DNA from 3 places in the Salinivibrio sp. IB868 genome. Region 2 is predicted to be linked to each of the others. Evidence: predicted binding sites of a transcription regulator. Region 2 holds the regulator's gene; each other region holds the start of a gene.

Region 1 (5,955 bases), on a different contig from region 2:
CGCGTCTCATTTTTTAAACCCATTGCGCAGCCTCATCACGGTAGCGACACTGATGTCACTGACCTGACGACAGAAATCATTCACGCCAACAGTGACATGAAAGTCGCCGAGTCGATGTCAATGAACCAGGCCGAAGATCTGCTGCGTTCCGATCAAGAAGACGTGCTGCTTGAAGAAGTGCTTGCACGCTTTACACGCGCCACCCAAAACACCGAAGTGGCACTGGTTGAAGGCTTGGTCACCACGCGTAACCATCCGTTTGCCAACCAAATCAACTACGAGATTGCCAAGACGCTGGATGCAGAGATTGTCTTTGTGACCACACCAGGTACCGACAACCCTGCGCAGCTAAAAGAGCGTATCGAGTTTGCTTGCACCAACTTTGGCGGCAGCAAAAACGGCAACATCTCTGGCGTGATCATCAACAAGCTCAATGCCCCTGTGGATGATGCTGGCCGCACCCGTCCCGATCTGTCAGAGATCTTTGACGATGCAGACGGCGCGCGTCCGACTAACGTTGAAGTGATGCAGATCTTCAACACGAGCCCAATCCGCGTACTGGGCTGTGTGCCATGGAAAATCGATCTGATTGCTACCCGTGCCAGCGATATGGCTAAGCACTTGAATGCCACCATCATTAATGAAGGTGAAATTCACTCGCGCCGTATTAAGAGCATTACCTTCTGCGCACGCTCTATTCCTAACATGGTTGAGCACTTCCGCCCTGGCTCACTGCTAGTGACCTCGGCAGACCGTCCAGACGTCATTGTCGCGGCCTGCTTGGCAGCGATGAACGGCGTGGAAATCGGTGCACTGCTACTGACCGGTGGTTACTCGATCCCTGACCAGCTCAAAGCATTGTGTGACCGTGCCTTTGAAACTGGCCTACCAGTGTTCACCACCGCAGGTAACACCTGGCAAACCTCACTCAACCTGCAAAGCTTCAGCCTCGAAGTCCCGGCTGACGACAAAGAGCGCGTTGAGTTTGTGAACGACCATGTGGCCAGCCACATTGATGGCAACTGGATTGAGTCACTAAGCTCTGGCTCTAACCGCGAGCGTCGCCTCAGCCCACCCGCCTTCCGTTACCAGCTCACCGAGTTTGCGCGTAAAGCCGCCAAGCGCATTGTGCTGCCAGAAGGTGACGAGCCACGCACCATCAAGGCCGCCGCTATCTGCGCAGAGCGTAAAATTGCTGAATGTGTGCTTTTGGGTAACCCAGAAGAAATTAAACGTGTTGCCGATCAGCAAGGCGTGACCTTGGGCGCTGGCGTAGAAATCATTGACCCAGTGAAAGCGCGTGACAAGTACGTGGCTCGCTTGGTTGAGCTGCGTAAGAGCAAAGGCATCACCGAAGTGATTGCGCAAGAGCACCTGGAAGACACCGTGGTGCTGGGTACCATGATGCTAGAAGCCAACGAGGTGGACGGCCTGGTTTCCGGTGCCGTGCACACGACGGCCAACACCATTCGCCCACCGCTGCAGATCATCAAGACAGCCCCGAACGCCTCTTTGGTGTCGTCGGTCTTCTTCATGCTGCTGCCTGAGCAAGTGCTGGTATACGGTGACTGTGCGATCAACCCAGATCCAAACGCTGAGCAACTGGCAGAAATCGCCATTCAATCGGCCGATTCCGCCAGCGCCTTTGGTATCGAGCCACGCGTAGCGATGATCTCTTACTCGACTGGTAGCTCAGGTAAAGGGGCTGACGTGGATAAAGTTCGCGAAGCCACCCGCCTTGCCAAAGAGAAACGCCCTGATCTGGTGATTGATGGCCCACTGCAGTACGACGCAGCAATCATGGAAAATGTTGCTAAGTCGAAAGCACCGGATTCACCGGTTGCCGGTAAAGCGACCGTGTTCGTCTTCCCAGACTTGAACACAGGTAACACCACCTACAAGGCGGTACAGCGTTCTGCTGAGCTGGTGTCTATCGGTCCAATGCTGCAAGGCATGCGCAAACCGGTGAACGACCTGTCTCGTGGTGCACTGGTAGATGACATTGTTTACACAGTGGCCCTGACAGCTATCCAAGCGAAACAAGCGGAAGACAACGGCCAAGTGTAATTTTCACCACGCCCTGTCGAGATAAAACAAAAGCCAGCACCTGTTGCTGGCTTTTTTGCGTTTGCGTTCACAACGTGACATGCAAACGCGATCTAGCATGGCATATCCATTCTGGTTTTGGAGTCGAAGATGGCTAACGAGTTCGATCCCGTCACGCTACGGCATACCCTGCACCAAACCCCTGAGCTTTCTAACCACGAAGCCCTCACCGCACGTACTATCGCTGCCCAGTTGCGACAATTTGGCTTTCACCCAGCCACTGATGTCGGCGGCCACGGGATCCTGGTCACCATTCAAGGCGCTGCGCCAGGGCCTACCACCTTGCTACGCGCCGATTTTGATGCGCTCCCGATTGAAGAGCGTGGAACACAGGCTTATTGCTCCCAGCATTCGGGCGTGATGCATGCGTGTGGCCATGATGGTCATACCGCGGCGTTGCTAGCCGTCGCTGCCGAGCTTAGCCACACTCCGCCCGCTCGTGGTACTGTGCTGCTTGCCTTTCAGCCTGCAGAAGAAACCGGCGAAGGCGCAGCTAGGATGTGCGAGTCCCCCTCACTTACCAACGCGCAAATTGATAACGTCTACGCCTTTCACAATCTCCCCGGCTTTAATCAGCATCAAATCGTGGTACGCCCAGGGACCTTTGCCTGTGCCTCGACCGGAGTCGCCATTGAGCTGTACGGTAAAACCTCTCATGCCGCCTACCCCGAACGCGGGATTAGCCCTGCCGGTGCGATGACAGGCGTGATGCATACCCTGACACAACTGCCCGACGCCTACCCTGAGGCCAACAGCCTTGTCACCTTGGTTCACGCCCAGTTAGGAGAGCCCGCCTACGGCGTCGCCCCCGGCCACGCGACCGTGATGGCTACCTTACGCAGTGATGACAACGCCTGCTTTCAGGCCATGAAAGCCGACTTGATAGACAAAGTGAACACGCTGGCGGCTCGGGCAGGGTTGACGGTCAGTTTTAGCTGGCATGAGCCCTTTATCGCGGCCGAGAACAGCACACACCATACACAGCATGTCGCCAATGCCGCGCAATCGCTAGGGGTTGAGGTACATTGGCTTAATGAACCGATGCGTTGGTCAGAAGATGTGGCCGAGTTTCTCGCCCGTTGGCCGGGCACGTTATTTGGCATTGGCAGTGGCGAGCATCATCCGCAACTGCACAACCCCGATTATGATTTTCCCGATGCGATTCTCCCCACCGCTAGGGCGATGTTTACCGCTTTGGTCGCTGAGCATCACGGGCGTAACACGGATTGATCACGTCCTACCCCAGCGCCAGCCACACGCCAACGCCCACCATCAAGGTGCCAGCGACACGGTTAAGCAGTTGCACGTTGCCTCTTTGCTGCAGAAACTGACGCAACGTGCGACCGCCACTGGCATACAACATCAAGCAGCTAAACTCGGTCAGCAGAATAATCAACACCAGCACACTTAACTGGCTGGGCAGCGCTAATTTAGGATTAATAAACGGAGGCAACAGTGAGATCATAAACGCCCAGCCTTTCGGGTTAGCAATCGCGGTGACAAATCCTTGGGTCGCCAAGGACCACGCTGATGCTTCACTGGGGCTAGCGTCATCATCCTCAGGAATGGCCATTTTCCCGCGAGATCGCCACATTTGTACCCCAAGAAACGCCAGATAGGCACCACCGACGTATTTGAACACCTGAAAGATAGACGGATAGTTAAGCATCATTGCCGCCACCCCAATTACCGAGGCAATCGCTACCAACCCCACGCCAATTAACTCGCCCCACATCATATGCAGGCTACGCTTAACGCCGATGGTCATTCCCAGCGTCATCGAGAGGGTCATACACATCCCAGGTGTCACGGACACCAGAAAAAAGGTCGGGATGAACAAGGAAAGCATGGTGGTATCAATCAAAGCAGTTGGCATAAAGCGTAATCAGAACAAAGCACTACAGGGGCTCCTAGTAAACGCCCTTTATCGTTTGAGATCAAGCCTACTGTTGAGTTTATAACCAAGCGATTGGACTTATTGCCATTTAGACGTCCAGAAGTAAAAATATCCATTGACTTAATTTTGACTAACTCATAGCATCAATAACCAGAGCGACAGCAAGAATGTGGCACAAGCCGCTGAGTGAGTCTGCTGTGATCAAATTATTCGCCAAGGACATGTGATGATTGAGATAACCAACCTCAACAAGGTATTCGAACTCGGGGAACGCCGAATTCATGCCCTTAATGACATCAACTTATTTATTCCCAAGGGGAAAGTATTTGGTGTGATCGGTGCCTCCGGTGCAGGGAAAAGTACCCTGATCCGGATGGTTAACCTGCTCGAGCGCCCAACCAGCGGCTCAGTCAAAGTGGGTGGCACTAACCTCACTGCGCTACCCAGCCGCCAGTTGACCCAAGCGCGCCGTAAAATCGGGATGATTTTCCAACACTTTAATTTGCTCTCGTCACGCACCGTGTTCGACAACATCGCCCTGCCGCTTGAGCTAAGTGGCTCGAGCCGCGATGAGATTGAAACACGCGTGAGCGAACTGCTCGATCTGGTCGGCTTGGCCGATAAGCGTGATGTGTATCCTGCCAGCCTCAGTGGCGGACAAAAACAACGTGTCGCCATTGCCCGTGCATTGGCGCCAAGCCCCAACGTTCTGCTTTGTGATGAAGCCACCAGCGCACTGGATCCAGCCACTACGCAATCCATTCTGTCGCTGCTGCAAACCATCAACCAAAAGCTCAACCTCACCATTTTGCTGATCACCCACGAAATGGATGTGGTCAAACGTATCTGTGACGACGTCGCTATTATTGGCGATGGCGAGCTCGTCGAGTCCGGCCCGGTGGGCGAGATTTTTGCGCATCCCAAATCCGACTTGGCCAAACAATTTATTCGTTCAACCCTCGACTTGTCAGTGCCGCATGATTTTGCCCAGCGCTTACAACAAGAATACTTCGAAGGCAGTTACCCCTTGGTGCGCCTCGAGTTTACCGGCGCGACGGTCGATGACCCATTAATCAGCCAGATCTCGCGTCTGTTTGATATCGACATCAGCATTTTAAGCTCAGATATCGACTACGCCGGCGGCGTGAAATTCGGCCTACTCCTTGCGGAAATCATGGGTCCAAAAGAGGCGGTTGAAAACGCCATCACTTACCTCAACAAGCACCATGTCAACACGGAGGTACTCGGCTATGTTGATTGATCAACTCACCCACTGGGTCAATGAAAACAGCGCCCTTATCAACTTGCTCCTCGAAGCCACTGGCCAAACCCTGTACATGGTGTTTGCCTCCGGGATCATGGGGTTTGTGATTGGCATCCCATTGGGCGTGTTACTGCATGTGACCAAACCCGGTGGTTTGCTGGGCCAACCGCAAGTTAACCAGGTGCTCGGCGCAATAGTGAACATTGGTCGCTCTATCCCCTTTATTATCTTGCTGGTGGCGATTATTCCGTTTACCCGCATGGTGGTTGGCACCTCGATTGGTACCGCGGCGGCGATTGTGCCGCTTACCGTCGGCGCGATTCCATTTATTGCCCGCTTGGTTGAAGGGGCGTTACTCGAGTTACCGGCTGGGCTAGAGGAAGCGGCCAAAGCGATGGGCGCGAACCCGTTCCAGATTATTTATAAAGTGCTCATACCGGAAGCGTTACCCGGCATCATCAATGGCGCGACCATTACCTTGGTTACCTTGGTGAGCTACTCGGCCATGGCCGGTGCGGTCGGCGGCGGCGGCCTTGGGGATGTGGGCATCCGCTATGGCTATCAGCGCTTTGACACCACAGTGATGCTGATCACCGTTGTAATGCTGGTAGTCTTAGTGCAAGCGATTCAATCTTTTGGTGATTACTTGGTGCGACGCGCCGATCACCGCTAAATCAAACACAATAAT
Region 2 (5,955 bases):
AATAAGCCGCTATTGACCGAATACAGAGAAGGGACGCATCAGCGTCCCTTTTTTGATCGTATCGTCCCTGTCATCGGACAACAGGTCCGAGCATCATCGCGAATGCGCTGTTAGTACTGGTGGACGTTTGCTCCCTGCGTTACCATCTTTTTTATTATACAAACCTTCCCTGTGTGGTTTGTAGAGTGTCTGACTAATATCGGTGACGCTTCCCTGTCGATATTAGTTTCCCCTTCACGATAATAATTAGGAACACTAGATGTCGGACGATAAACGCCAGCAAGCGCTGGATTATCATGCATACCCTACTCCCGGAAAAATTTCTGTTGAATTGAGCAAACCTGCTGACTCGGCCGCGGATCTCGCGTTGGCGTATAGTCCTGGCGTTGCTGAGCCTGTGCGTGAGATAGCGCAAGATGCGGATGCGGTTTACCGCTATACGGGTAAAGGCAACATGGTGGCGGTGGTCTCAAACGGCACCGCGATTTTGGGGCTAGGAAATTTAGGCCCCATGGCTTCTAAGCCTGTCATGGAAGGTAAAGCTTTATTGTTCAAGCGTTTTGCTGGCTTGGACTCGATCGACATTGAAGTCAAACACCGTACTATCGATGAATTCGTGGATACCGTGGCGAACATCGCGGATACCTTTGGCGGTATCAATCTCGAAGATATCAAAGCCCCAGACTGTTTTGAGATTGAAAAACAATTGATTGCACGTTGCGAAGTGCCTGTATTTCATGATGATCAACACGGCACTGCCATCGTCACCGCTGCCGGCATGCTTAACGCGCTTGAGCTGCAAGGCAAAGATATCCGCGAGGCGACGGTGGTGTGCATGGGCGCAGGCGCGGCGGCTGTTGCCTGTATGGAGCTATTAATAAAATGTGGCGCTCAGCGGGAAAAAATCTATATGTTGGATCGTAAAGGCGTGATCCATACGCGTCGTGACGACATCAACAAATACAAGCAGCTGTTTGCCAATAACACGGATAAGCGTACCCTCGAAGATGTGATTGAGGGCGCGGATATGTTCGTTGGCGTCTCCGGTCCAGACTTGCTTTCACCCGACGCCTTGAAGCTGATGGCAGATAAACCCGTGGTATTTGCCTGCTCGAACCCAGATCCTGAAATTCATCCGGATGTGGCGCATCAAGTGCGCGATGATCTGATCATGGGAACCGGGCGTTCGGATTACCCGAATCAGGTCAATAACGTGCTCTGCTTCCCGTTTATTTTCCGTGGCGCATTGGATGTACGTGCCAGTGAAATTAACGATGCGATGAAGTTGGCAGCGGTAGAAGCCATTCGCAGCCTAGCCAAAGAGCCTGTCCCACAAACGGTATTAGACGCCGCCGGTTTGTCTTCGCTAAGCTTTGGCCCAGATTACATTATTCCCAAGCCAATGGACGCGCGTTTATTACCTAAGGTCGCCCGCGCGGTAGCGCTGGCCGCCGTGGAAACCGGCGTGGCTCGTATCGAGATGCCAGAAAACTATATGCTCGATAAGGCGTAATGCTTGAGCGTGAGGAAAGCGCGGTGGAATAGAGCCCGAAAAGGCTGTGCTGAGCACCTATCATTACAGAAAACCCGCCAATCGGCGGGTTTTTTTAGTATTCGCTATCGTCGAACTCGATACCAAGCTCTTCCATGATCCGACGTGCTTCAGCGGGAATGCTGTCGGGTTTATCCTTACGGATATCGTCATCGGTTGGTAGTGGTTGGCCGGTGTAGGCATGAAGAAATGCCTCACACAACAACTCACTGTTGGTCGCATGACGGAGGTTTTGCACCTGACGACGAGTACGCTCGTCGGTAAGAATTTTTAGTACTTTTAATGGGATAGAGACGGTGATCTTCTTTACCTGCTCTTTCTTTTTACCATGTTCGGCATACGGATTAATGTAGTCGCCGTTCCACTGCGCCATGTCTCACCTATCTTGATTATGGAATACCCAGAATGATGCTGCGGAGATTTTAGCTATATTAACCGCCACATGCAAAGGAGTATAGACGTCTAGAAGTGTTGACGTCCCAAAAAGCGCAGGGTAAGGTGGCAGTATGAAACCTGGATCACGCCCACCATGCGCAAACCAGACTAGCAAGGATAGATCATGACTGAGAAAAAAACCGACACTATCGCCGTTCGGACCGGGATTGGGACTGACACCCAGCACCATGCGGTGGTGCCTCCCCTGTACTTATCGACCAATTACCGTTTCCCGGCACTGGGTGATGTGCCTACTTACGACTACGCGCGAGGCGGCAACCCAACGCGTGCGCAGCTCGAACAAGCGCTGACTGACTTAGAAGGGGGCGCAGGTGCGGTGGTGACCAACTGCGGGATGTCGGCGATAAACTTGGTGCTATCTCTGTTGGAGGCTGGCGAGCATATTGTCGCCCCACATGATTGTTATGGCGGCACCTATCGCTTGCTCGAATCACGTGCCAAACAAGGGATCTGGCAGGTAAGTTTTGTCGATCAATCGGACCATGATGCGTTGGACCAAGCATTGGCTAAACAGCCCAAGCTCGTGCTGGTGGAAACCCCATCCAATCCACTCTTACGCGTGGTCGATATCGCAGAAATATGCCAAAAAGCCCATCAAGTGGGGGCTTGGGTGGTGGTCGACAACACGTTTTTATCGCCAGCTTTGCAAACGCCTTTTGCGCTGGGCGCGGATATGGTGGTGCATTCGACCACCAAATTTATTAATGGCCACTCTGATATTGTCGGTGGCGCGGTGATCGCCGCGACCAGTGAACTTGCCGAGACATTGGCTTGGTGGGGAAATTGCTTAGGGGCGACGGGCAATGCATTTGACAGTTATATGACACTGCGAGGGTTGCGCACATTGGGTGCACGCGTTAAACAACACCAACACAACACTGAAGCGGTACTCAGCTACCTGCAAACGGTGTCGGCAGTGCGGAAAATCTACTACCCCGGGTTGGCCTCTCACCCTGGCCACCAAATTGCTGCGCGCCAGCAAGCGGGGTTTGGTAGCATGCTGAGCTTAGAATTGGATACAGACCAAGCCGGTGTGGCGCGATTTATTGATGGCCTCACGTTATTTGCCCTCGCCGAGTCTCTCGGGGGGGTAGAAAGCTTGGTGACGCATCCTGGTTCGATGACACACAGAGCCATGAGTGACGCCGCGCAAGCGGAGGCGGGCATCGCACCGACCTTGTTGCGTTTTTCCATTGGATTAGAAGATGCGCAAGATTTGGTTGCCGATTTGGCGAACGCCTTTGCCCGTTTAGAGGGTGACACCCCATAGAGGCTGCGCTTCAGTGCGCGCCGCTTTACCGAGATTGATAGACATTAAGAGAGACCTTGCCATGCATGCGCAACCGACGGAAACGTCCCCCGAGTCACCACGCCAATTGCACAAGTTTGGTGGCAGTAGCCTTGCGAGCCCTGATTGCTATCGTCGCGTGGTCGATGTATTGACCGCGCATGCGAGCCAGCAAGACTTAATCGTGGTGTCCGCGGCAGGAAAAACCACTAACCAGCTGATCATGTGGTTAGCACAGTTAGACAAGGATGGGCGAGTGGCGCATGAGACCTTGCAAGCGGTGCGCGCCTTTCAGCAAGACTTGATTGAGAACTTGATTGATGGTGAACCCAAGCAGCAGCTGGTGGATGCGCTTTATGCCGATATCGCAACCATTGCGTCGTTGGGCGATCAGGGCGTGAACGAGAGCGACAAAGCGTACGTGCAAGGTTTTGGAGAGGTCTGGTCGGCGCGTCTGTTGGCCCAGTTATTGAAACAGCATCGACGTGCCGCGGTGATGTTAGACTCACGCCAATGTTTGCGCGCCGAGCGCGCCGCTCAGCCGGAAGTGGATCGCGGGGCGTCTTGGCCTTTATTGCAAAATCAGCTTTCACAGCATGGCGATACGCATGTGGTGATCACCGGCTTTATGGCACAAAATCAAGCGGGAGAAACAGTGCTGTTAGGGCGCAATGGCTCCGATTACTCGGCCACTGTCTTGGGGGCGCTTGCAGGCGTGAGCCGTGTGACCATTTGGAGTGATGTCGCGGGGGTCTATAGCGCGGACCCACGCCATGTTGATAATGCCTGTTTGCTGCCTTTGATTCGATTGGATGAGGCGGCTGAGCTGGCGCGACTCGCGGCTCCCGTGCTGCATAGCCGAACCTTACAGCCGGTGGCGCAAAGTGCGACCGACCTGACGTTGCGCTGCACCCAAGCGCCGGATAGCGGATCAACACGTATTGAACGCGTGTTAGCCACCGGGCGCGGGGCAAAAATCATTACGGCGTTGGATGAGGTGAGCTTGCTCCAGTTTGATGTCGCGCGAGGACAAGATTTTCAAGCGATAAAACAAGAGCTCAGCCGGATTTTGTCACAGCTAAAAGTACAGCCATTAGCAACGGATTACCAAGACGACCAGTACCGTATTTTGTTAGCGTTTACCACGGAAGTCGTGGCATTGGTAATGGCGCAAATTCAAGACGCCGGCCTCCCAGCTGAACTCAAACTGCGTGAAGGCTTTACCATGGTGGCGGCGGTAGGGGCGGGCGTGGTGAACAACCCTGTACACTGCCATGGCTTCTATCAGCAACTCAAATCACAGCCGGTGGAATTTATCAGTGAGTCGGCCTCTGGGCTGAGCCTGGTTGCTATCCTACGCCACGTCCACACTCAGGCACTGGTTGCCAGTTTGCATGATGCCTTGTTTCAAGCTCAGCGCCGTATCGGCTTGGTGTTGGTGGGCAAAGGCAATATTGGTACCCGTTGGCTAAGCCTTTTTGCCGAGCAAAAAGCACACTTGGAAAAGCGTCATGGTAAGGAAGTCTCACTGATTTCAGTGGTGGACAGTCGCAACCAATGGCTTGATTTTGCCGGTATTGACGCCACGCATGTGTTGGATGGGTTTGACGAGCGTTGCGAGCCTTATTTTGATGATGAGTGGCTCACCCGTCTACTGAATCACCCGTATGACGATGTGATTGTGTTGGATGTCACCGCCAGTGAGTCATTAGCGTACTTGTATCCGCGACTTGCCGAGCATGGCTTTCACTTAATCTCCGCCAACAAAGAGGCGGGCGCCGCACCCGCCGAGCAGTACCACGCGATTCAGCAGGCGTTTAGCAAAACCGGGCGCCATTGGCTCTACAATGCGACCGTGGGCGCCGGGTTACCGATTAACTACGCGGTGCAAGATCTGCGTGAAAGTGGTGACACGATTGTTGCACTGTCTGGGATCTTTTCTGGCACCTTGTCATGGCTGTTTTTGCAATTCAGTGGTGAGGTCCCCTTTAGCGTCCTGCTTGAGCAGGCTTGGCAGCAAGGCCTAACCGAGCCTGACCCACGGGATGATCTTTCTGGGGCTGACGTGGTGCGTAAATTGGTGATTTTGGCACGTGAAGCGGGCATGTCCCTCGAGCCTGAGCAGGTAAAGGTTGAGTCTTTGGTGCCTAAGTCACTGGCTGATCTGTCTTTGGATGCCTTTCTTGATAATGCACACCAAATGGATGAACCGCTACAAGAGCGATTAGACAAAGCGCATAAAAATCGGTCAGTGCTACGTTATGTGGCGCGCTTGGAGGTTAACGGCCACGCCCATGTGAGCCTAGAAACCTTACCCAGCGAGCATCCACTTGCGCATCTATTACCGTGTGACAATGTGTTTGCGATTGAAAGCCAATGGTATCGCGAGAATCCTTTGGTCATTCGTGGGCCAGGGGCGGGACGTGATGTCACCGCAGGCGCCATTCAATCCGATCTAAATCGCTTGATAAGTCGCCTTCACTAACCCGCTAATGGATAACCGTGATCAAGCTGTCTGCGCGCTGCGTAGGCAGCTTTTTTTGTGCCGTTACCCGCGTTGTGAGGTGTGCATTGATGGCTGTGTCGTCTATCTTCATAACACCATGAGTTTTTTTCATGGCTTGCATCGTTGACATTTTAGCCGAATCACGACAATCTT
Region 3 (5,955 bases), on a different contig from region 2:
GGGAGCGGTTCGAGGCGTTTTGCGTTGATGTTGCTCACGCACCGCCGCATAGTCTTTGGCTAAACGGGCCACAAAATCCGGCCGCTGAGTCTGTGACAGCAACGATGAGCACACCCCCACGGCACGTGACGCGTTGGGCACATAGACCACGGGCGCATGGTAATGCTGTTCAATCTTCACCGCGGTATGGGCTTTGGACGTGGTCGCGCCGCCAATAAGCAAAGGAATATCAAACCCTTGGCGCTCCATCTCTTTCGCCACGTTCACCATTTCATCTAACGATGGGGTAATCAGGCCTGATAAACCAATAATATCGACGTTTTCCTCACGCGCCACCGACAGGATTTTATCGGTCGGCACCATCACGCCGAGATCAATAATCTCGAAGTTATTACATTGCAGCACCACGCCAACAATGTTTTTGCCAATGTCATGCACATCCCCTTTGACCGTGGCGAGCAAGATCTTGCCATTGGTCTGTCCTTGCTGCTTTTCAGCATTGATGTAAGGCTCAAGGTAAGCCACCGCCTGCTTCATCACCCGTGCCGACTTCACCACTTGTGGTAGGAACATCTTGCCTTCACCAAACAAGTCCCCGACCACGTTCATGCCTGCCATCAGTGGGCCTTCAATCACTTCTAGAGGTTTACTTGCCGCGGCGCGAGCCAGCTCGGTGTCTTCAACAATAAACTCTGTAATGCCTTTGACCAGTGCATGTTCCAACCGCTTTTCCACCGGCCAACTGCGCCACTCTGCAGTTTCCGCGACCTCGTTCTCCCCACTATCGCGATAGCTGTCGGCGATCTCCAATAAACGCTCCGTGGCGCCATCATCTTTGTTGAGCACCACATCTTCTACTGCCAAGCGCAGCGATTCAGGCAAATCATCATAGATGGCTAACTGGCCCGCATTGACGATCCCCATGTCCATGCCATTTTTGATGCAGTGATACAAAAACACCGCATGAATAGCCTCACGGACGGGGTTGTTGCCTCGAAACGAAAACGACACATTGGAGACGCCGCCCGAGATCATGGCATGCGGCAGGGTTTGTTTAATGTCAGCCACGGCGTTGATGAAATCGACTGCGTAGTTATTGTGCTCATCAATGCCGGTAGCAACCGCAAAAATGTTGGGATCGAAGATAATATCTTCCGGCGGAAAACCGACTTGCTCGACCAGAAGATGATAAGCGCGCGTACAGATTTCCACTTTCCGCGCTTGAGTATCGGCTTGACCTTGTTCGTCAAACGCCATCACGATCACCGCCGCGCCATAGCGACGGACTAAACGTGCTTGGTGAAGAAAAGCCTCTTCTCCTTCTTTGAGCGAAATAGAATTGACGATGCCTTTCCCTTGAATGCACTTGAGGCCAGCTTCAATCACTTCCCATTTAGAGGAGTCAATCATCACTGGCACACGGGCAATATCCGGCTCGGCCGCGCATAAATTGAGGAATCGCACCATAGCCTTTTCGGCATCCAACATGCCTTCATCCATATTGATATCGATGATTTGGGCGCCGTTTTCCACTTGCTGCAATGCCACTTCCAGCGCCTCGTCGTATTGCTCTTCAACGATTAAACGTTTAAAGCGTGCTGAGCCAGTTACATTGGTGCGCTCACCCACGTTAACGAACAAGCTATCGGCATTAATGGTCAGGGGCTCGAGCCCAGATAAGCGACAGGCCACAGGGTGGTCAGGCAGAGAGCGTGGCGAATGTTTTTTCACCGCGTCGCTAATCGCTTGAATATGTTCAGGCGTGGTGCCACAACAACCACCGACCAAATTGATAAAGCCTGACGCCGCCCACTCATCAATGTGTGTCGCCATCTCTTCGGGAGAAAGGTCATACTCACCAAACGCGTTGGGCAACCCCGCATTAGGGTGGACGGAGACAAAGCCCTCACAAATGTCGCTCAGCTCTTTGACATACTGGCGCAATTCAGCCGGCCCCAGTGCGCAGTTTAAGCCAAACGACAGTGGCTCAACATGGCGCAGCGAGTGATAAAAGGCGGCGGTCGTTTGTCCGGATAAGGTGCGTCCAGACGCATCAGTGATGGTGCCGGAGATCATAATGGGTAAGCGAAACCCACGGGCATCAAAGACCTTTTCAACCGCAAACGCACAGGCTTTGGCATTCAAGGTATCAAAAATGGTCTCCAACATGATGATATCAACCCCACCCTCAATGAGCGCTTCGGTGGACTCGGCATACACGTCGACTAACTGATCAAAGCTGACATTGCGAAACCCAGGGTCATTCACATCTGGTGAGATTGAGCACGTTCGGTTGGTCGGCCCCAACACACCCGCGACAAAACGGGGTTTATCCGGCGTTTTCGCCGTCCACGCATCAGCGACCTCACGCGCAAGCCGGGCTGCCGCGACGTTGATTTCCGCACTCAGCGCCTGCATGTCGTAATCGGCCATCGCAATTTGGGTGGCGTTAAAGGTGTTAGTTTCAATAATGTCCGCGCCCGCGGCCAGGTAATCACTGTGTAGCGAAGCGATCTTATCAGGCTGAGTCAGCACCAAAAGATCATTGTTGCCTTTCACATCACAGTGCCAATCTTTAAAACGTTGGCCACGATAATCGGCCTCATTGAGCCCTAACCCCTGAATCATGGTGCCCATGCCACCATCGATCACTAGAATACGGTCGCGCAGTTGCTGTGTCAGTCGGTCCATACTATTACGCTTATCATCTTCCTCGTTGCAGTCATTTCATCCTACCACAGCGAAAATGGAAATCTAGACGTCTATAAATAACAATTTATTTTGATCTATTTCAATTCAGCTGTTCGTTTTGACAACGATTTCTATTAATATTTTGACACATTTTTTCATTCCCTCGTTGTACTAGGAAGCGGCATGTCAACTTACGCAATCCTCAGCTTTATGGCTGCTGCAGCCATCTTTATCGCTTTTATTAATAGTAAAATCAGTCGAGTACAAACCACCATCGCCATTACCGCTAGCTCGCTCCTACTGTCTTTGTTGATAGTGGTCGCTGGTCAATACCAAGCCATTCCACTCAAAACCATGGCCGAGCAAATACTGACAGATATCCACTTTGATACCTTTTTGCTCAAAGGCGTCCTCGGCTTTTTGCTCTTCGCGGGGGGAATTGGTGTCAAGCTTCCCTCTTTCTCCGACCAAAAGTGGGAGATCACGACCCTGGTGATCGGCGGGCTATTGGTCTCTGTGTTTTTAATCGGCACCGGTATCTGGGGCGTGTTTCAGCTGATCGGTATTCCTTTCGATTATCTCTACTGCCTGCTATTTGGCGCGCTGATCTCGCCGACCGATCCCATTGCTGTTCTCGCCATTGTGAAAAAACTGCAAGCACCGATGCGGATCACGACACAAATAGAGGGAGAGTCGCTATTTAATGATGGCGTGGGTATCGTGATCTTTGTGACTCTTTTTACCCTGGCCTTTGGCGACAACAACCCGACGGTGGGCGGTACCATTGCCTTGTTTTTACAAGAAGCCGTTGGCGGGATTTTATATGGCCTGGTGCTTGGCTATCTTTTCCATCGCTTGATTTGTGCCACCAACGATCACTCGATGGAATTGCTATTAACGCTGGCTATCCCCAGCGCTGGCTATGTCCTGGCCGATATGCTGCATGTCTCTGGCCCGCTGGCAATGGTGGTTGCCGGGATTATGATTGGCAACTGGACCCGCTTTATTGGCTTTTCCAAAGAAAGTGAAGATCACCTCGACCACTTCTGGGAACTGGTCGATGAATTTCTTAACAGCCTACTCTTTCTCCTAATCGGGGTTAGCTTGCTGCAAATCAGTTTCCATAAAGAAGACTGGATCATTATGGCGGCGGTGGTGCCTATTGTGCTTCTCGCCCGGTTTATCAGCGTGAAAGTGTGTTACCTCGGCTTTAAGCGCTTTCGAACCTATAACCCTTGGGCAGTACGTATATTAAGCTGGGGAGGCTTACGCGGAGGGCTTGCGTTGGCCATGGCAATGGCCGTGCCCGCTGGCATCATGGTGGTGCCGGAAAAAAATATCGATGTTCGCGAGCTGATCCTCATCATGACCTATGCGGTGGTGGTGTTCTCCATTTTGGTGCAAGGCTCAACCATGACAGGCATGGTTGATAAAGCAAACGCAGCACAAGACGAAATGGATAAACATCAAAGCTAACCGAGTCCCTAACCCAAAAGCGCCCGCGGGCGCTTTTTTATTCATCAAGGGTAAAGTTAGACGCGGAAAAGGCATCCAAGTCAAAGGGCGTTTGCTGGTAAACACAATAGTTTAGCCAGTTGGCAAACAGTAAATGCCCATGGCTGCGCCAACTCACATACGGTGGCTGCGAAGGATCGTCATCTGGGTAATAGTTAAGGGGGACCGCGGGCTCCATGCCTTCTTCTAAATCCCGATGGTATTCATGATGCAGGGTATGAGAATCATACTCAGGATGACCGGTGACAAACACATTGCGCTTATCTTTCGTCGCCGCCAGATAGGTACCCGCTTCATTGGACGTGGCTAAAATATCGAGGTCGGTATGTTCGGCCAGATAACTCGGAGAAAAATCCGCATAGCGTGAGTGGGGCGCTAAGAAGCTATCATCAAAGCCGCGTAATAGCGGGTGTTTGCATAACTCAGCATTAATGTGGTGACGGTAAACCCCTGACAACTTCTCTTTGCGGGTTTTCTTGGGTAAATCATACAGCAACTTTAACCCTGCTTGCGCGGCCCAACAAATATATAAGGTTGAGGTAACGTGCTTATGCGCCCAATTCATCACATCTTGAAGGTGCTCCCAATATATCACGTCCTCAAACTGCACCAGTCCTAACGGTGCCCCCGTCACGATCAGACCATCAAAGTTGCGCGTTCGTACGGTCTCAAATTGACGATAGAAGGTATCAAGATGCTCGGTTGGCGTATTTTTGCTTGGTCGATTATCTATCCGCAGTAACTCCACATCCACTTGCAAGGGACTGTTAGAAAGCAGACGCATAAATTGCGTTTCGGTCTCGATTTTTTTCGGCATCAGGTTAAGTAGCAGCACCTTCAGCGGGCGAATGTTTTGACTCACCGCACGGGTTTCTGTCATCACGAAAATATTTTCGCGCCGCAGGATATTGGTCGCGGGAAGTTGATCCGGGATTTTAATCGGCATCACTGCCTCCTAGGGATGTTTAGACGTCCAGATATCTAATAACATAACGCAGCCACTGACCGAGCTCAAGCAATAATCAATCATTGCACAAGTGTTGTTTAAGCATAGGAAAAGACAGGATCAATGAGGAGAGGCAAAAACGAAAAAAGCCCCCCGCAAATGCGGAGGGCTTATAAATAACTCTTGGCAGTGACCTACTCTCACATGGGGAGACCCCACACTACCATCGGCGCAGCAACGTTTCACTTCTGAGTTCGGCATGGGTTCAGGTGGTGCCGTTACGCTATGGCCGCCAAGAAAAACCTGGTGCTGATAGGCAGATTTGAACTGCCGACCTCACCCTTACCAAGGGTGCGCTCTACCAACTGAGCTATATCAGCGAAAACGCTTCATCAAAGTCTTACTTTTTATCTGCTTTGATAATTAAATCACTTCTAATTAAAGTCTTACACTACGTTGCTTTAATTAGGTTATCTTGTTTGATGCGATGAGGATGTTGAATCGAGACGCGCAGTGTATGCCAATACATGAGCATCGCAGATATCAAAAGCATCGAGCTATCAACAAGATGAGCCGTTTTTGCCTTCAGATTTTTCCAAAAATCTGAAAACAAGAAAGCAAGCCTGGCGATGTCCTACTCTCACATGGGGAGACCCCACACTACCATCGGCGCTGCTTCGTTTCACTACTGAGTTCGGCATGGAGTCAGGTGGGTCCAAAGCGCTATGGTCGCCAAGCAAAATTTTGTCTGGAACAAAATTTAACGCACTTCAGTGCGGCCCGTCAGGGTCAAATACAAGGAT

Evidence for each region. Region 2 encodes MetJ, which represses methionine synthesis genes. Its sites were predicted from a motif close to TTAGACNTNTANANGTCTAA; they were not measured.
Region 1: the regulator MetJ is predicted to act here: its motif matches at 4,092-4,111, upstream of metN (methionine ABC transporter ATP-binding protein MetN).
Region 3: the regulator MetJ is predicted to act here: its motif matches at 5,172-5,191, upstream of metA (homoserine O-succinyltransferase).

Annotation. Positions count from the first base shown of each region.
Region 1 is NZ_MUEW01000005.1:94,656-100,610, forward strand. Features, by position in the region: gene pta (phosphate acetyltransferase) at 1-2,067, shown strand, start outside; gene BZG20_RS07125 (amidohydrolase) at 2,197-3,336, shown strand; gene BZG20_RS07130 (LysE family translocator) at 3,344-3,982, opposite strand; gene metN (methionine ABC transporter ATP-binding protein MetN) at 4,230-5,264, shown strand; gene BZG20_RS07140 (methionine ABC transporter permease) at 5,254-5,940, shown strand.
Region 2 is NZ_MUEW01000003.1:192,904-198,858, forward strand. Features, by position in the region: gene rpmE (50S ribosomal protein L31) at 1-5, shown strand, start outside; gene BZG20_RS04455 (malic enzyme-like NAD(P)-binding protein) at 260-1,513, shown strand; gene metJ (met regulon transcriptional regulator MetJ) at 1,608-1,925, opposite strand; gene metB (cystathionine gamma-synthase) at 2,112-3,278, shown strand; gene BZG20_RS04470 (bifunctional aspartate kinase/homoserine dehydrogenase II) at 3,340-5,781, shown strand.
Region 3 is NZ_MUEW01000006.1:15-5,969, reverse strand. Features, by position in the region: gene metH (methionine synthase) at 1-2,691, opposite strand, end outside; gene BZG20_RS07875 (sodium:proton antiporter) at 2,875-4,167, shown strand; gene metA (homoserine O-succinyltransferase) at 4,205-5,152, opposite strand; rRNA gene rrf (5S ribosomal RNA) at 5,334-5,449, opposite strand; tRNA gene BZG20_RS07860 (tRNA-Thr) at 5,457-5,532, opposite strand; rRNA gene rrf (5S ribosomal RNA) at 5,774-5,889, opposite strand.